3 regions of the Paracoccus sp. P2 genome follow, and region 1 is predicted to be linked to each of the others. Evidence: riboswitches for the same ligand, from Rfam matches in the RefSeq annotation. Region 1 holds a riboswitch; each other region holds the start of a gene.
The links. A riboswitch is a leader RNA that binds a small molecule or an ion and turns the genes downstream of it on or off. The one in region 1 is predicted to bind cobalamin.

Region 1 (5,899 bases):
CGGCATGCAGGCGCTGGAGCTGATGGGCAAGGTGCTGCTGGAACCGGGCGGGACGGTCGCGGCGCAAAGCCCGGCCTATCTGGGGGCGCTGGACGCCTGGATGCCGCATGCGCCGCGCTATCGGCCCATGCGGATCGAAGGCAACGATTTCGACCCCCATGCCGCGCTGGCGGGGGCGCAATTCGCCTATACGGTGCCGAATTTTTCGAATCCCAGCGGCCGGCTGGTGGCACTGCCCGAGCGGCAGGCGCTGGTCGCCGCCGCCCATGCCACCGGCACCTGGCTGATCGAGGACGACCCCTATGGCGCGCTTTACTACGAAGGCGAGCCGCTGCCCCGGCTGCTCGAACTGTCGGCGGCCGAGCGGCCCGGCCCCTATGGCGGGCCGGTGGTCTACATGGGCTCGCTCTCCAAGGAACTGGCGCCGGGGCTGCGCATCGGCTGGGTGATCGCCGCCCCCGAGATGATCGTGGCGCTGGCCACCGCCAAGCAGGGCTCGGACATGTGCACCAGCGGCCTGTCGCAGATGCTGGCGCTGCGCGCGTTGCAGGCGGGGATCACCGACCGCATCCGCCCCGAGGTGCTGGCGATCTATCGCGCCCGGCGCGACGCGCTTTGCGCCGCCCTGCAGGCGCATCTGGCGGGCGAGCTGGACTGGCAGGTGCCGGTCGGCGGCATGTTCGTCTGGGCCACGGCGCGCGATCCGCGGCTGGATACCGACCGGCTGCTGCATCACGCGATGGCCGAGGGGGTCTGCATCTCGCCCTCCAGCGCCTTCGATCCCGAGGGGCTGGACCGCCGTTCGCTGCGGCTGAACTTTACCCTGAACCCGCCCGAGCGGCTGGAGGAGGGCTGCCGCCGCCTGGCCCGCGCCATCCGCGCCGCGCTGGCCGAGGCGGGCTGAAGCCGCCCGTCACACCGGCCAGACCATCAGGATCAGCGGCACGCCGGTCAGCACCACCAGCACCGACAGCGGCGCGCCCAGCCGGGCGTAATCGCCAAAGCGATAGCCGCCCGGCCCCATGACCAGCGTGTTGCACTGATGCCCGATGGGGGTCAGGAAGTCGCAGCCTGCCCCCACCGCCACCGCCATCAGGAAGGCATCGGGCCGATAGCCGAGTTCGCTGGCAAAGGTCGCCGCGATCGGCGCCATGACCAGCACGGTCGCGGCATTGTTCAGAAAGGGCGTGACCGCCATGGCCGCGACCAGGATCAGCGTCACCGCACCCCAGACCGGCAGGCCCATCGCCGCCTGCGACAGCCAGGCGCCCAGAAGCTCGGTCACGCCGGTCTTTTGCAGCGCCTCGCTGACCGGGATCAGCGCGCCCAGCATGACCAGGATCGGCCATTCGATGGCCTCGTAAGCCTCCTCGGCGCTGATCGTGCCGGTCAGGATCATCAGCACGGCGGCGGCGAAGAAGGCGATGGCGACAGGCACCAGCCCCGCCGCCGTCGCCGCCATGGCGACCGTCAGGATCAGCACCGGCAGCAATTGCTTGCGCACCCCGCCCAGCCGGATATGGCGCTCGGCCAGGGGCAAGAGACCCAGCACCCGCATCCGCTCGGGCAGGCGGTCGATCGGCCCCTGCACCAGCAGCACGTCGCCCGCCGCCAGCACCGTCTGGCTGAGCCGCTGGGTCATGCGATGCCCGGCGCGCGAGATGGCGATCAGGTTCACGCCATGCTGGTCGAAAAGCGCGATCCGCCCCACGCTTTGCCCCACCAGCAGCGAGGCGGGCGCGATCACCGCCTCGATCACACCGATTTGGTCGGCAGGCAGGCCCTCCTCGGCGGCCGCATCCTGCCGGGTCAGTTCCATGCCCAGCTTGGTCACGGCGCGTTCCAACGCATTCGGCTCGCCGCGCAGAAGCAGCGTGTCGCCGACGCGGATCACCGTGTCGGGCAGTGTCACCGCGCGACGGACGTCGCCCCGGATCAGCCCGGTGACGGCCACCTCGCCATCGACGGCGCCCAGATAGTCGCCCACCGTCATGCCGACGATATCGGCGCCCTCGGGGACGGTGGCTTCGGTGTGATAGTCGCTGATGTTCACCGCCTCGCTCAGCGAGGCCGTGGCACGGCGGTCGCGCGGCAGCAGCCGATGGGCGAAAAGCAGAAAGACCAGCCCCACCAGCGACAACCCGAGGCCGACCGGCGCATAGTCGAACATGGTGAAGGGCTGGCCCGTCATCTGCTCGCGCACCCGCGAGACGATGATGTTGGGCGAGGTGCCGACCAGCGTGATCAGCCCACCCAGGAGCGAGCCGAAGGCCATCGGCATCAGATAGGCCGAGGGCGAATGCCCCGAGCGCCGCGCCATCTTCAGCGCGGCGGGCATCAGCATGGCCAGCGCGCCGATGTTCTTGACCAGCGCCGACAGGCCCGTGACCGAGCCGACCAGCACCAGCAGCTGCCAGCGCAGGGCCCGCAACCGCCCGAGCAGCCGGCGTATCACCGCCTCGATCACGCCCGAGCGCGAGATGCCGGCGCTGACCACCAGCGCGCTGCCGACGATGATGACGATATCGTCGCTGAAGCCGCGGAACGCCTCGTCCGGCTTGACCGTGCCCGCCACCAGCGAGGCCAGCAGCGCGATCATCGCCACCACGTCGTAGCGCAGCCGCCCCCAGACGAACAGCACCATCATCGCGCAAAGGATCAGCACGGCCAGGAGCTGCGGCATGGCCATGTGGCTTGACCCTCCCTTTCGTCGGATACGCTATCCAATGCCGCAGGCCGGCGGGCGGTTCCGCGGCAGGACAGGTTGTCGCGGCCGCCCGGCGGCACCGGATTGGCGCTTGACAGCCCTTGCCCGGCTGCGGCAATGCAGGGCCGCTACGGTTCCGGCGGATCTGCGCCGGATCAAAAGGGAACACCGGTGCGCCCATGGGCCGCGATGCGGCCGGGGCAAGGCCGGGGCTGCCCCCGCAACTGTAAGCGGTGAGCGACGGTCGAACGTGCCACTGGGATCTCCTGGGAAGGCCGGCCCGAGCAGCGATCCGCGAGCCAGGAGACCTGCCGTGGCGATCACCCATTTCCGGCGCGGGGCGCGTCTGGAAAGCGGCCGTTCCGCAGAGGTGACGATCACCGTCCTGCGGTCGGGCCTGCCAGCCTTTCCACAGGGCATTTCTGCAAATCGCGGGCCGAACGCCCGCGTTGGAAAGGCTTTGGAATGTTCAGAACCCCGCTTTCGCTGCTGGCCACAACCGCCGCCGTACTGCCCGCCGCCCTGTTGCCCTGTGCCGCCACGGGCCAGCAGGTCCAGGACCAGGTCGTGCTTGACACCCTGGTCCTGTCCGCCGGCCTGTCGCCGGTGGCCGAAAGCGCCTATGGCCGCGCCCATACCGTGCTGACCAGCGAAGACCTGCAAAGCCGCCGGGTCATCACCGTCCAGGACGCTTTGCGCACGGTCCCCGGACTTTCCGTCACCTCGACCGGCGAAACGGTGGCCAAGATCCGCATCCGCGGCGGCGAATCCAATCACGTGCTGGTGCTGATCGACGGGGTCGAGGCCAATTCCCCCGGCAACGGCGACTATATCTTCAGCGGCATGCTGGCCGAGGACATCGAGCGCATCGAGGTGCTGCGCGGCCCGCAATCCGCCATCTACGGCGCCAATGCCGCATCCGGCGTCATCTCGATCACCACCCGTCGCGCCTCTGCGCAGGGGCCGGGCTATGGCGGCACGGTCGAGATCGGCGGGTTGGACACCCGCACCGCCAGCGCCTTTGTGCAGGCGGGGGACGGGCGCGGCAGCATCAGCCTGTCCGCGGTGGCGCGCCGCACCGATGGCGAGGACGAATCGCGCAGCCCCGGCGGGGATACCGAGTTCAACCGGCAGCGCGTGCTGGGCCTGAACGGCTCATATGATCTGACCGAAAGCGCGACCGTCGGTTTCACGCTTAGGCGCATCTGGCAGGAATACGGTTATGACCGGGCCGTCTCTTTCGTGGATTCGCCCGACGACTATATCGTCGACGCACCGCTGACCGCCGACCGGGACGAAACCTATGGTTCGCTGTGGCTGGAAGGCGAAGCTTTCGGCGGCAGGCTGCTCAACCGCTTTGCCGTCTCTGGCGCCAACCAGAACACGGCGCATTTCAACGGCGGCCTGCCGGATTACAGCGACGCCTCGCGGCTGCGGAACTTCAAATATACCGGCAGTTGGGCGCTGGATGGCGGCAATGCCCGCGATGCCGCGCAAAAGCTGAATGTGGCGGTGCAGAAGAAACGCGAGATCTACGAGAACTCCTTTGCATCGGGCGGCCGGTACGAGCGCGACACGAAATCGGCCTCTCTGGAATATCAGGGACAGTTCGACAACGGGATCGGCGTCCAGGCCGGCATGCGGCGCGATTTCAACGACGATTTCCGCCATGCGACCACCTGGAACATCGCCGCGGCATGGCAGGTGCCCGGCCGCGACCTGCGTCTGCGCGCAGCGGCCGGCAAAGCCATCGTCAATCCCACCATGTTCGAACTTTATGGCTATGCGCCGGGCAGCTATGACGGCAATGCCGATCTGACGCCCGAAACCAGCCGCAGCCAGGAAATCGGCGCCGACTGGAACTTTGCCGCGGGGCGGGGCGCGCTGGGAGTGACGCTTTTCACCAGCAAGGTCGAGGATATGATCATCGGGACCGGCAACACGTCGCAAAACCTTGACGGCACCAGCAAGCGCAAGGGGTTCGAGGCCGACCTGGAATATGAAGCGACCGACTGGCTTCGGCTGGGCGCGACCTATACCTACACGGATGCCCGCACAGAGGACGACCAGCCCGTCGTGCGCCAGCCCCGCCACCTGCTTGGCCTGCGCGCGACGGCCGATATTGCGCAGGGGCGCGGTTCGGTCACAGCCGATCTGCGCTATGCCGGCAGCAGTTACGACGCGGAATGGTTCAGGAACTACAGCCCGCCGACCACCGAATTGCCCGATTACGTCACCGTCAACCTGGCCGCCGGCTATGACCTGACCGAAAACCTGCGCCTGACAGGCCGCGTGGTGAACCTGTTCGACCGGGACTATTCCGAATCCTGGGGCTATTACGGTCAGGGCCGCACCCTTTACGCCGGCCTGACGGCGAAATGGTAAGGCGGCTCGGCCTTGTCGCCGGCCTTCTGGCCGGCCTGATCCTGCCGGGATTTTTCCAGCCCGCCGCGGCCGAGCCGCCGCGCCGGGTGCTGTCGATGAACCTCTGCACCGACCAGCTGGCGATGATGCTGGCGGCGCCGGGCCAGCTGGTCTCGGTCTCCTATCTGGCGCAGGATCCGACCGCCTCGGCCATGGCGGATCAGGCGGCGCGGCTGCCTGTCAACCACGGCCTGGCCGAGGAAATCTTCCTGATGCGGCCCGATCTGGTGCTGGCCGGGGCATGGTCCACGCCCGAGACCATCCGGCTGCTCAAGCGCCTGGAGATCCCGGTCGAGATGTTCCCGATCGAAACCGACATCGCCGGCATCCGCGCCAATATCCGCCGTATGGGCGAGGTGCTGGGGCGCGAGGCCCAGGCCCAAGCGATGCTGGCGCGTTTCGACGCCGACCTGGCGCGGCTGGCCGATGCGCCGCCGGGGCCGCGGCCGCGCGCGGCGCTTTACATGGCCAACGGCTACAGTTCCGGCCGCGACAGCCTGGCCGGGCAGATCGTGGATCTGGCCGGATTCGACAATATCGCCGATGAACTCGGCCTGCCGGCAGGCGGGACGCTGGCGCTGGAATCGCTGCTGCTTGCCGATCCCGACCTGCTGATCGAGGGCCGCCGCTACGACGGCCATGCCCGCGCGCAGGAGATGCTGGACCACCCGGCGCTGAAGGCGCTGAGCCGGGGCAGGCCGGCCGAGGTCATCTCGGACCCCGACTGGATCTGCGGCACTCCCTTCATCCTGCGTGCCGTGGCGGGGC
Region 2 (5,899 bases), on a different contig from region 1:
CTCGCGCTGCACGGTCTGCACATAGGCCAGCATCTTTTCCGCGCCGAAATTGCCGCGGCTGAGTTCGTCCACCGGCTTGGCGGTCAGGTGGAAGGTCGCAGCATGGTCAGGTTGCGGAACACGCCCGCGCGGGCCGATATGTCGGCCTGGAAGCGTTGCAGCCGGGCGTCGGCCTCGCGGTCCTGGCCGGTATCGTCGAAATCGGGCTTCATCAGCGCACTGCCGTCACGATGGTCGGCCTTGCCGATCCGGCCCTCGGCCAGCCATTGTGCCCGCAGCTGCTTGCGCAGGCTCAGCGTCCAGTTGAAGCCGGGCGCGTTGTTATGGGTCAGCTTGGCATCGGGCACCGCCTTGCGGATCTCGGCCACCATGCCGGCGATCTCGTCCACGTTGGGCGTATCGGTCTCGATCCACAACAGGTCGGCGCCGCCCAAGGTCAGCGAGGCGATGCAATCCTCGATCACGCGCCGGCGCCCCGTGCCCTCGCGGATCGGGTTTGCGTCCATGATCGGCTCCACCTTCAGCCATTTGATGTATTGCCGAAAAGGTCTTTCTGCTCATGATGCTTCCTTTCCGCATGATCGGTCCGGGAATCGGCAGGCGCGGCCGGCGGCAAGGCGGGGCATCCGGGGCAAGCGGCCCGCCAAAGGGAGCAAGCGTGCGGATGATGTCCATCGGGGCCCCTCAGTCCAGCGCGTTCAGCACGGCATAGGCCGGCAGGGTGATAAAATCGGGCAAGGTCTCGGCCGTCGCCGCCTCTCGCAGGATGCGCGCGGCCGCGGCGTAATGGCCGCGATGGAGCCCGTTCGGGCCCAGCCGGTCGAGGATGCGGACGATCTCGGCTTGCATCAGATCGCCCTGCCATGCGGCGCTCTCCAGCGCGACCGCGGCGCAGCCATTGCCACAGCTGGGCACGGCTGATCTCGGCGGTGGCGGCATCCTCCATCATGTTTCGGATCGGCACCGCACCGCGGCCCGACAGCCATTGCGCCAGGTATTCGACGCAGACCTGGATGTTCAGCCGCACGCCCGCCTCGGTGATCCGGCCCTGATGCGGGTTCAGCAGCATCGCGGGCTCGATATGGCTGAAGACATGGTCCCAGCAGCCCGATGATCTCGACCCGGCGATCCTCCAGCGCCGGCGGAACGAAGGCGGCCTGCCAGATGCCCTGCCGGATCTCGCGCGTTTGCGGCAGATAGTCGGGCAGATCGCGCCCGGTCGATGCGGTCCGGAACTGGCTCTATGCCCGGCGCAATTACGTCGATAGGCTGGACCGCGCGGCCGAGAAACTGGCCGAGGCGCTGGCGCGGCACCGCAACGAGCCACATATGGCGCTGACCGGCCGGCTGGCCGCGCATGGCATCGCGGTGCGCATCCTGCCCGCCCCGGTCAGGGGCGAGCTGATGCTGTCCGAACTGCTGGGGCAGTCCAGCCGCCGGTTCCAGATCGGCGCGCTACGACGTGGAACTGCTGGGCCACCGCTTCGGTGCCAGTTTCGAGCAGACCGCGCATCGTATGTCCACGCTGCAACGCCCCGAGGCGCGCGGCATCCCGTTCTTCTTCGTGCGGCGGGACCGGGCCGGGGGCAGCCGTGGCGCGGCAGCGGCAAGCCGGCCGGCCATGCTGCCGCTTGCCAGCGCCCGCGCCAGAAGCTAGGGAAGGCGCGTCGGTTTCCGCAAGGAATTGAAAGGGAATCCGCCGGGGCGCCCGCAGGCGTCCCGAACCGGAACTGCCCCCGCAACTGTAGGCGGCGAGCAGGATGCGAGAATGCCACTGTGGCTCCGCGCCATGGGAAGGCCGCATCCCTGCCGTGACCCGCCAGTCAGGAGACCTGCCGACGACGTTTGACCAATCCGAGCGGGTCGGCTCGGGAGGGGTTGCGACCGGCATTCGCCCGGTCTCCATCCGCTCATCCGGCCTGTTCATGATGTAGCGGAAGGAAACATCATGCCAAGGCTCACCACGGCGATGATCGCCACGTTCACCCTGGCGCCGATGGCGGCGTTCGGGGCCACCGAATACCCGCTGACGCTGACCAGCTGCGGCCACGAAGTCACTTTCGACAAGGCGCCCGAAAGCGTCGTCAGCGTCGGGCAAAGCACGACCGAGATCCTCTACATGCTGGGGCTGGCCGACAAGGTGGCGGGCACGGCGCTGTGGATCAACCCCGTCCTGCCCGAATTTGCCGAGGCGGATGCCGGGGTCGAGCGGCTGGCCGACAACGCCCCCAGCTTCGAAAGCGTGCTGGCCAAGAAGCCTGGGCTGGTGGTCACGGCCTATGAATGGATGATCGGCCCGCAGGGCGTGGTCGGCACACGCGAGATGTTCGACGACGCGCAGATCCCCAGCTGGATCATGCCCACCGAATGCGTCGGCAAGGACAATACGCAAAGCATGGACGGCGCGCGCTCGGTCCTGTTCGACACCGCGCTGCTCTACCAGGGCATCGAGGAACTGGCGGCGATCTTCGACGTGCAGGATCGCGGGGCCGCGGTGATCGCCGACCTGAAGGCACGCGAGGCGGCGGCGGTCGAGCGGGCGCAGGCGCTGGACCTGCCCGAAACGGTGTCGGGCCTGTTCTGGTATTCCTCGGCCGAGATCGAGATCGACCCCTATGTCGCGGGTGCCAATGGCGTGCCGGGCTGGATGATGTCCAAGCTGGGGGTCAGGAACGTCGTCGCCTCGGCCGAGGAATGGCCGACCGTGGGCTGGGAAACCATCAGCAAGGCCAATCCCAGCTTCATCGTTGCCGCCGAGATGAACCGGCGCCGCTTTCCGGCCGACGACATCGCCGTCAAGCGGGATTTCCTGACCTCGGACCCGGTGACGAGCGAGATGGGGGCGGTAAAGAACGACCGCATCCTGACCATGCCGGCCAATGCGATGGACCCCTCGGTGCGCGCGATCTATGCGCTGGAATCGCTGGCTGACTCGCTGGCCGGGTTCGACCTGAAATGAGGGCGCGCGCCGCGACCCGCAGCACGGGGCGCAATCGGGGCTGGCTGTGGCTGGCCCCCGCCGTGCTGGTCGCGGCGCTGCTCTTCGGAACGGCGGTGGGCGAGACGCGCATTCCGCTGGCCACCGTCATCGAGGTGCTGGCGGTCAAGGCCGGGCTTGGCTCGGCCGCGCTCGATCCGATCGACGCCAGCGTGATCTGGCATTACCGGCTGTCGCGGGCGGTGGTCGCGGCCTGCGGTGGCGCAAGCCTGGCGCTGTCGGGGCTGATCCTGCAGGCGCTGCTGCGCAACCCGCTGGCCGAGCCCTATCTGCTGGGGATTTCGGCCGGGGCCTCGACCGGGGCGGTCACGGTCGCGGTGGCGGGGATCGGCGCGGGGCTGCTCAGCATGTCGGCGGGCGCCTTTGCCGGGGCGCTGACCGCCTTCGCGCTGGTGGCGGCGCTGGCGCGCGCCGCCGGCGGCGGGACCGGGATGCGCGGCGCCGGGGTCATCATCCTGGCGGGCATCGCCGGCTCGCAGATGTTCAACGCGCTGACCGCGCTGATCATCGCGCAATCGGCCAGCGCCGAGCAGGCGCGCGGCATCATGTTCTGGCTGCTGGGCAACCTGTCCGGCGTGCGCTGGCCCGACAGCTGGGTCGCGGTCCCGATGGCGGCGCTGGCGCTGGGGGTGGCGCTGTGGCATGCGCGCGCGCTCGACGCCTTTGCCTTCGGCGCGGAAAGCGCCGCGTCGCTGGGCATCGACCTGCGGCGCACGCAGGTGCTGCTGATCGGAACGGCCTCGCTGGCGACGGCGATCATGGTCTCGATCGCCGGGGCCATCGGCTTCGTCGGGCTGGTGGTGCCGCATGCGATGCGCATCCTCGTCGGGCCGCGCCATGCCAGGCTGGTCCCGGCGACGGCGCTGGCGGGGGCGGTGTTCCTGGTGCTGTCCGACGTCGTCTCGCGCATCGTCATTCCCGGCCAGGTGCTGCCCATCGGCGTCATCACCGCGCTGGTCGGCGCGCCCGCCTTTGCCGTGGTCATGATCCGGGGAAGGCAACGATGACGCCCATCCTGGAAGCCGTCGGCGCCAGCCATGCCGTGCGCGGCCGCGAGATCCTGTCCGACATCAGCCTGCGCCTGCATCCGGGCGAGACCCTGGGCCTGATCGGGCCGAACGGATCGGGCAAGTCGACGCTGATGGGGATGATGGCGGGCCTGCTGCGCCCCAGCCGCGGAGAGATCCGGCTGGAAGGCCGTCCCATGGCCCGGCTGGGCCGGCGGCAGATCGCGCGGCGGCTGGCGCTGGTCGCGCAATCGGCCGAGACGGCCGAACGGATCACCGTGCGCGATGCGGTGGAGTTGGGCCGCACGCCCTGGCTTGGCCCGCTGCGGCCATGGGGTGCCCAGGACGACGACGCCGTCGCGGCGGCCCTCGATGCCGTGGACATGGCGCATATGGCGGGGCGCGACTGGGCCTCGCTGTCGGGGGGCGAGCGCCAGCGCGTCCATATCGCGCGCGCCCATGCGCAGGCCCCGCGCGTCCTGCTGTTGGACGAGCCGACGAACCATCTCGACATCCATCACCAGATCGCCATCCTCGACCTGGTCGCGCAGCTTTCCGTCACCACCGTCATCGCGCTGCACGACCTGCATCACGCGCTGCGCTGCGACCGGATCATGGTGCTGCGCGCGGGCCGCTGCGTGGCGCTTGGCCCGCCGATGGAAATCCTGACCCCGGCGCTGATCCGCGAGATCTTTGCCGTCGAGGCCGAGATCATCCCCCATCCTGGCGGGGGCCGGCCGGTCTTTGCCTTCCAACGCCTTGCCTGAAGGGACATCCCATGCTGCTTCGCGCCGCGCTTCTTGCCTGCCTGCTGCCCGCCGCCGCCCTGGCCGAGACGCATGAGGTCAGGATGCTCAACCGCAATGCCACCGGCCCGATGCCCTTCGAGCCGGACTACCTGGTGGTCCAGCCCGGCGACACGGTCCGGTTCATCGCCGCCGATCCCGGCCACAATGCCGCCACCATCGCCGGGATGATCCCCGAGAGCGGCGAGAAATTCGTCGGCAAGATCGACGAGGAAATCGAAGTCACGCTGGACGCCGAGGGCATCTGGGGCGTCAAATGCTCGCCGCATTTCACCATGGGCATGGTGATGCTGATCCAGGTCGGCGACAGGCCCGCGACCGAGGCCGACCTGCCCGACGACCTGCCCCCCGCCGCGCGCCAGAGGATGCTGGAAATCCTTGAACGCCGAAAAGCGGACTGAGCCGGGGCCGCGTCGCATTGCAGCACAGGAGGGCGGCGCGGGCCTGCCCCCTCCCGCGGACTGCGCATCGGCGCGGGACTGGGAAAACCGATCTGCCTGGGCACCCGGCGCGGCGGGAATGGGGGGCGAAACAGGGCACGGGAAGCGCGCGCTGCGGGCAGGCAGGACGCTCGCGGGCTTTGCAGCCGGGGGCGATCCTCGTCGCAGGCGCGGGGTTCTTCAGGGCCAGCCCGTACGCATCGACCAGCCGGCCGGCCGGCAGTCCAAGATGCGGGCCGGGGCCACACTTTACGACATGAGCGGACTCGGCGCATTCAAGGCGCTGGACGCCCCGATCCGGCGCAGCCTGCTGCCCGCGCAAGGCTGATGATCGGGCGAGACGGTTCCGCCGATGATCAGCGGGGCGCAAGCGCCCACCGTCCCGCCGGTCCGTTCGCGCATCAGGCGACGGCCCTATTGCGCCGCCTGGGCCAGCGGCCATTCCTTGGCGACCATGGTCAGCACGTCGTATTGCGCCACGACCTCGCCCTTCTGGTTCGTCACCTGGCAATCCCAGCGCACTTCGCCATGGCCGGCATTCTCGCGCGGGTTGATCTCCTTGCAGGTCAGCCGCACCTGCAGCGTGTCGCCGAAATAGACCGGGGTCAGGAAGCGCAGGTTGTCCACGCCGTAATTGGCCAGGACCGG
Region 3 (5,899 bases), on a different contig from region 1:
GGCAGCTGGGGCGTCAGCGAGGACCAGGTGCTGAGCTGGTCGGTGGTGGTGCCGAAGATGTTCGAGCAGAAGGGCTCGACCAGGGTCGAATCGACCGGCATCTGGGACGAATCGCTGATGAGCTTTCGCGAACAGAAGGCGGTGATGACGGATTACGTCATCGAATCGGTGCAATATGCGCCGCCGCTGCCTGCTGCCGAAACCGCGCCCGACCAGCCCTCGGCCGAGCCGCAGGTGGTTTCGCGCGATCACCAGCGCACGGCGCGAATGGAATGGTCGGTGAACGGCGCGCCCGGCAAGGCCGGCGGCGTCGATCAGGCCATGAGCTTCACCGCCGAGGGGCTGGAGCAGTCGCAGGAGATCCTGATGGGTCCGGGCGGCCAGCCGATGACCTTCCAGATCACCGCGCCGGGCTACGAGGGCAGCGGCCAGATCACCGGCATGCGCAGCGAAGGCGTGCTGTCCCTGCTTTCCTGGTTCGTCGCCCATCCGTCCGAGGAACTGATCAAGGGCGCGCAGGACGGGCTGCGCGACAAGCTGGCCGCGGCCATGCCGCTATGGGAAGACCTGTCGATGGATGCGGTGCTGCACGACCTGAAGATCGGCTCTCCGCTGGGCGAGTTCGGCCTTGCCTCGACCAAGGTGGCGATCGGCCTGTCCGGTGCCACCGCCGACGGCCGGCTGCACGAACGGGTGGCGCTGTCGGGCCTGACCGTGCCCGAAGGCGTGCTGCCGCCCTGGGCCGTGCCGATCCTGCCGCAAGAGATGACGCTGGACTTCACCGCTTCGGGCTTCGATCTGGCGGCACCGGCGAAGATGCTGATCGAGGGGTTCGACCTGGCCGCCGACGAGCCTTTTGCCCGGCTGGTACCCGAACAGTTGCAGGCGGCGCTGCTGCCCAGGGGCACGGCCGACCTGACGCTTGCGCCCTCGCAGATCAAGGGCGACGGCTACCGGATCGACTATCGCGCCGATATCGCGGCGGGTCCGGGGGCTGCGCCCACCGGCGCGGTGCTGATCTCGGCCATGGGGCTCGACAAGGTCGAGGCGGCGCTGGCCGCCGCCCCGCAGGAAGAGGCCGGCCAGCCGCTGATGATGCTGCGCATGGCCCGCGCCATGGCCAAGCCCGGCGCGAGCGGCGAGCATCTCTGGGACATCCAGATGCCCGAGGGCGGCGGGCCCTTTACCGTCAACGGCCAGCCCATGGGCCCGGCCACCTCGCAGCCCTGAACCAGGCGGCCCCGCCGGATGCGGTGGGGCCTTTCAGCGCCGCTGCCAGCCGGGGGCGGTGTTTTCCTGCCAGCCGGTGCGGTGCAGCAGCGGCGTGTCGTCGGTGAACTCGGGCCAGCCCAGGCAGAGCAGCGCCGAGAACTCCCAGCTTTCGGGCACCGCGAGCAGCGGGCCGATCCGCGCCGGATCGAGGATCGAGACCATGCCAAGCCCCAGGTTGCGCACCCGTGCCGCCAGCCACAGCGCATGGATCGCCATGGCCGTCGATTGCCGCAGGGTCTGCGGCATGGTGGCGCGGCCAAGACCGTGGCCCTCGGAGGGGTCGATCTCGGTAAAGACGGCCAGCCAGACCGGGGCGCGGTCCAGCCCGGCCAGCTTCAGCGCATCGTATGCCTGCCGCTGCCGGCCCTGGTAGCGGGTGGCGGCCTGGGCATTGCAGCGCAGGAAATCGGCGCGGATCGCGGCGCGCAGATCGGGGCTTTCGACGCGGATCACCCGCCAGGGCCGGGCATTGCCGACCGAGGGCGACAGTTCCATCGCCGCGCGCAATTCCTCCAGCAGCGGTTCGGGGACCGGGGCGTCGCGGAAATGCCGCACGTCGCGGCGCCAGCGCAGGATGCGCTGCAAGGCGGCCTTGTCCTCGGCGCCGAACTCCATCACGGCGCCGCGCAGATCGCGCTGTCGGGCAGGCCCGCGGCCCCGGCGCGGATGCCCACCGGCCGGTCGGGCACGGTCAGCTCGACGGCAAGCGGCCAGCCGGAGACGGTCAGCGGGCGGTGGTCGTTCGAGTTCAGCTCGACCCGCAGCCGGTCTCCGGGCCCCAGCGCGTCGAGGTGATGGGCCGGGCCGTAGAGCCGGGCGATCTTGGCGCCGTTGAGGTAAAGATGCGCATGGCCCTCGCCCCGGCGGTCGGCCAGCCCGGCATGTTCGGGGGCAAAGCAGAAGCCCTCGGCCTTGATGAACAGGTTCCAGCCCGCGGTGCTGTCGGGCTCCAGCCGGGCCGCGGCGGTGGCGCTGCCGGCGGGCAGGTCGATGGGCGCGCCGTGGTCATGCGCCGCGGCTTGGGCGCCATGGCCATGCGCGCCGTGGTCGTGGCCGTCCAGCGTGATGCCGTTGGCGGCGGCGATGACGAAGCCCATGCCGCCGCCGAAGACCAGACCGATCAGCAGCATCGGGATCGAGCGATCCATGTCTTTTCCCCGTTTCATGGAACAGCCGGGCGCGGCAGGCACGCCCGGCCGGAAGGGTTGCGGCGCCGATCAGGCGGCCTGCGGCACCGGTGCGCCTTGGCCTTCGCGCTGCCAGAACCAGCCGGCCAGCAGGCCGAGCAGGGCCCAGGCCATCGCGCCCGCCCCCAGCGCCCGGCCGGCGAATTCCGCCGAAAGCTCGGGCGGGACCGGGCCGGCATAGCTGTCGGGCTGCGGCGCGCCGATCAGATGCGGCGCCAGGATCAGCACGATGGCCGCGCCCCAGGCCGCCCAGCCCTTGCCGAAGGCGACCAGCCACAGCGCGAGCCCGGTGGTGGCGGCGGTGCCCAGCCACCAGATCGCGCGGAGCTGCACATCGGCGGCGGCGACGCCCGGCACTTCCGGGGCCAGGCCGAAGGCGGGGGCGAGCTGCATGGTCAGATAGCCGGCCAGGCCCCAAAGCAGCCCCTGCCGCGCCGTGACCGCGTTGCCCCGCGATTCGGAAACCGCCATCAGCGCCACCAGCATCAGCCCGTAGCCGGCATAGACCATCATGGTGAACAGGACCGAAAGCAGGTTGCGGGTCCATTCGAAGGATCCCAGATCCTGATGCGCGCTGACGGCTTCGGCGCCGAAATGCGCCAGTTGGCCGGATTCATACAGTTCGGCATGCAGCAGCACGGGCTGCACGAACCAAAGCTGCAACAGGGCGGCAATCAGCCCCGTTGCAGCGCCAGCGATCAATCCGCTGGTCAGAATGCGCGAGAACATCAGTGGCAGGGGAAGCCGGTGGCGTGACGCACGTCATGGGCGGCGTCATGCAGGGTCTCGGCCTGCACCAGCCCGGACATGAAGATCAGCCCGAAGCCGATCGCGAAGGCGGCGATGGCGGGAAACAGCACCGAGGCGCGGCTGGCCCCTGCGGCGGTCATGGGTTTTGCGGTCATCTGCGACCCTTTCCTTATGTCGTCCAACCCGACGACGTTGCGGTTCCATGCATCGGCAGGTCTCCTGGCTTGCGGGTCACGGCAGACGCCCGCCTTCCCGGCCGGATGGCCAGTGGCGCGATGGGCGTCCGCTCTCCGCTTACAGTCGCGGGGGCGGCTGCGGATTTGGTCCTGGATGCCCAGGGCTGCACCGCATTCCCTTTTGGCCCCGGAAAGGGGCACCGATACACGCGCATGTTACCTGCGATGGCGCGGCGGCGGCAAGCGGAATCGGGGGGAAGCTGCGGCGGGGTCGGAGAGCGGGCGACGGGTCGGCGGGCGGCGCTGCCGCATGGGTATTTGGAGAACGAAGAAGATGGCGGGGGATCGGGCTGGCGGAATCGCCGGGTGGCGGGTAGGCCGTGCCAATCAGGGTTCCGGCGGCCAGTCCAGGTCGACCCAGACCAGCCGGTGCGCGGAAGCCGCCAGCGCGGCCTCGGCCAGCGGGCCCTCGGCCGGCCAGAACACGCCCGAGCCCAGCACGGCCAGCCCTTTCGCGGGCAGGACGTAATCCACGCGCAGGTTGCCCGGCGGCTTGTCGTCCGGCCAGTCGCCGGTGTCCAGCGCCGGGTCGCCCTTGTGGCCGTCGTTGACGCCGCCTTTGGCCGCGGTGCCGCCGGCGCTGCGAGGCAGGGGGTCGGTGACATGCGCCATGATCCGGGCCAGCGCCTCGGGCCGGCCCTCGCTGTCCAGGGGGTCGAGGTTCAGGTTGCCGGCCAGTACGAAGGGGCCGTCGGGCAGGTGATGCAGCCAGAAGGCCAGCTCGTCATGGTTGCGCCGGCCGTTCAGATCCTCGGGTCCGTCGAAGACCGGCGGCGTCGCGGACATGGCGAGCAGGTGCAGCGGCCGGCCGGCGACCGTGACCACCGCGTCCCAATGCGCGGTCGAGGACAGGCGGCGGATCGCCGCCGCTTCCTCGGGCAGCGGCGGCATCAGGTGGCCGGGCAGGTCGCGCCACAGGAAGGCCGTGTAATCCGTCACCGGCCCGATCGGGTGGCGCGACAGGATCGCCATGCCGCCCTGGCCGGAGAAGGTGCCGAAGCCCTGCGCATCGTCGGCGCTGCCCAGCCGCCCGTCTGCGTTCAGGTCCAGCCCTGTCGCCATGCCGGAATTCGGCCGGGTGGCGAAGCGGTGCGGATAGTCCAGCCCGGCCTCGGCCAGCCTTGCGGCAAAGGCGTCCAGCGCCCGGCCGTCGTGGTCCCAGTCGAAATGCGTCAGCAGCAGGATGTCGGGGCGGGTTTCCGCCAGCACCTGCACCACCGCCTCGATCTGAGCGTCCTTGCGGCCCAGGTCGCGCAACAAAAGCCCCGGCCCGTCGCGCGACAGGTCGGGGCTGTAGGTCGCGATCCGCAGCGGATCGGCATGGGCGGCCAGGCCCAGGATGGCAAGCAGGGCCGCCCCGGCCAGCGGCCTTACACCCAAGGCCGGCTCTGGGCCATCTGCGCCTCGTAGGCGTCGATGGCGGGGGCCTTTTCCATGGTCAGGCCGATGTCGTCCAGCCCGTTCAGCAGGCAATGGCGGCGGAACGGGTCCAGTTCGAAGGGGAAGCTCTGCCCGTCCGAGGTGGTCACGGTCAGGTTTTCCAGGTCCACGGTCATGCGGGCATTGGCGCCCTTTTTCGCGTCCTCCATCAGCACATCCACCACCTCTTGCGGCATGACGATAGGCAGGATGCCGTTCTTGAAGCAGTTGTTGTAGAAGATGTCGGCGAAGCTGGTGGAGATCACGCAGCGGATGCCGAAATCCAGCAGCGCCCAGGGCGCATGCTCGCGCGAGGAGCCGCAGCCGAAATTGTCGCCGGCGACGATGATCTGTGCCTCGCGGTAAGCCGGCTGGTTCAGCACGAAATCCGGGATCTCGTTGCCCTCGGCGTCATAGCGCATCTCGTCGAACAGGTTCTTGCCCAGACCCGAGCGGTGGATCGTCTTCAGGAACTGTTTCGGGATGATCATGTCGGTGTCGATATTGACCAGCGGCATGGGCGCCGCGATGCCGGTCAGGGTGGTGAACTTGTCCATGTCGTGATCCTCGCAGAATTGACTTGGGCCGCCGTGGCCCGTTAACCGAGACCCGTCCGGCGCCTTGCGGCATGGAAAGGGCTTCGCTGATGTTTTTCGGGTTTTCCAGCTTTGCGGCCCTGCGCGCCTGCATCGCGCGCGACTGGAGGCCGCAGATCGGAGACCCCGAGATCACCGGCTGGCTGACGGTGCTCTCGTATCTGATATGCTTCGTGCTGGCCGTCATGGTGCTGCGCCGCCGTCCGGCCGGCGCTGCGCGCGGGCTGTGGCTGACGACCGCCGGGCTGATGGCCTTCCTGGGGCTGAACAAGCAGCTTGACCTGCAGACCGCGCTGACGGCTGCCGGGCGCTGCATGGCGCGGGCGCAGGGCTGGTACGACGACCGCCATCTGGTGCAGCTGGCCTTCATCGCCGGGCTGGTGCTGGGCGTGGCGATCGCGCTGGCCTGGGCGACGAACACCCTGCGCGGGCGCATGCG

Region 2: it holds a riboswitch for cobalamin, as region 1 does, so the genes downstream of both, ACDP63_RS01240 (ABC transporter substrate-binding protein) here and ACDP63_RS00870 (TonB-dependent receptor plug domain-containing protein) in region 1, are expected to answer to the same signal.
Region 3: it holds a riboswitch for cobalamin, as region 1 does, so the genes downstream of both, ACDP63_RS04760 (CbtB domain-containing protein) here and ACDP63_RS00870 (TonB-dependent receptor plug domain-containing protein) in region 1, are expected to answer to the same signal.

Annotation. Positions count from the first base shown of each region.
Region 1 is NZ_JBGOSN010000001.1:181,035-186,933, reverse strand. It holds gene ACDP63_RS00880 (PLP-dependent aminotransferase family protein) at 1-904, shown strand, start outside; gene ACDP63_RS00875 (SLC13 family permease) at 914-2,689, opposite strand; cobalamin riboswitch at 2,822-3,038, shown strand; gene ACDP63_RS00870 (TonB-dependent receptor plug domain-containing protein) at 3,173-5,092, shown strand; gene ACDP63_RS00865 (ABC transporter substrate-binding protein) at 5,086-5,899, shown strand, end outside.
Region 2 is NZ_JBGOSN010000002.1:7,377-13,275, forward strand. It holds gene ACDP63_RS01215 (hypothetical protein) at 1-72, opposite strand, end outside; gene ACDP63_RS01220 (hypothetical protein) at 84-506, opposite strand; gene ACDP63_RS01225 (hypothetical protein) at 685-915, opposite strand; partial or broken gene ACDP63_RS01230 (hypothetical protein) at 938-1,069, opposite strand; gene ACDP63_RS01235 (short-chain fatty acyl-CoA regulator family protein) at 1,463-1,657, shown strand; cobalamin riboswitch at 1,652-1,855, shown strand; gene ACDP63_RS01240 (ABC transporter substrate-binding protein) at 1,949-2,959, shown strand; gene ACDP63_RS01245 (FecCD family ABC transporter permease) at 2,956-4,005, shown strand; gene ACDP63_RS01250 (ABC transporter ATP-binding protein) at 4,002-4,772, shown strand; gene ACDP63_RS01255 (pseudoazurin) at 4,784-5,212, shown strand; gene paaZ (phenylacetic acid degradation bifunctional protein PaaZ) at 5,666-5,899, opposite strand, start outside.
Region 3 is NZ_JBGOSN010000005.1:20,613-26,511, forward strand. It holds gene ACDP63_RS04740 (hypothetical protein) at 1-1,230, shown strand, start outside; gene bluB (5,6-dimethylbenzimidazole synthase) at 1,264-1,887, opposite strand; gene ACDP63_RS04750 (hypothetical protein) at 1,887-2,420, opposite strand; gene ACDP63_RS04755 (CbtA family protein) at 2,490-3,188, opposite strand; gene ACDP63_RS04760 (CbtB domain-containing protein) at 3,188-3,364, opposite strand; cobalamin riboswitch at 3,401-3,605, opposite strand; gene ACDP63_RS04765 (endonuclease/exonuclease/phosphatase family protein) at 3,773-4,825, opposite strand; gene leuD (3-isopropylmalate dehydratase small subunit) at 4,816-5,421, opposite strand; gene ACDP63_RS04775 (hypothetical protein) at 5,511-5,899, shown strand, end outside.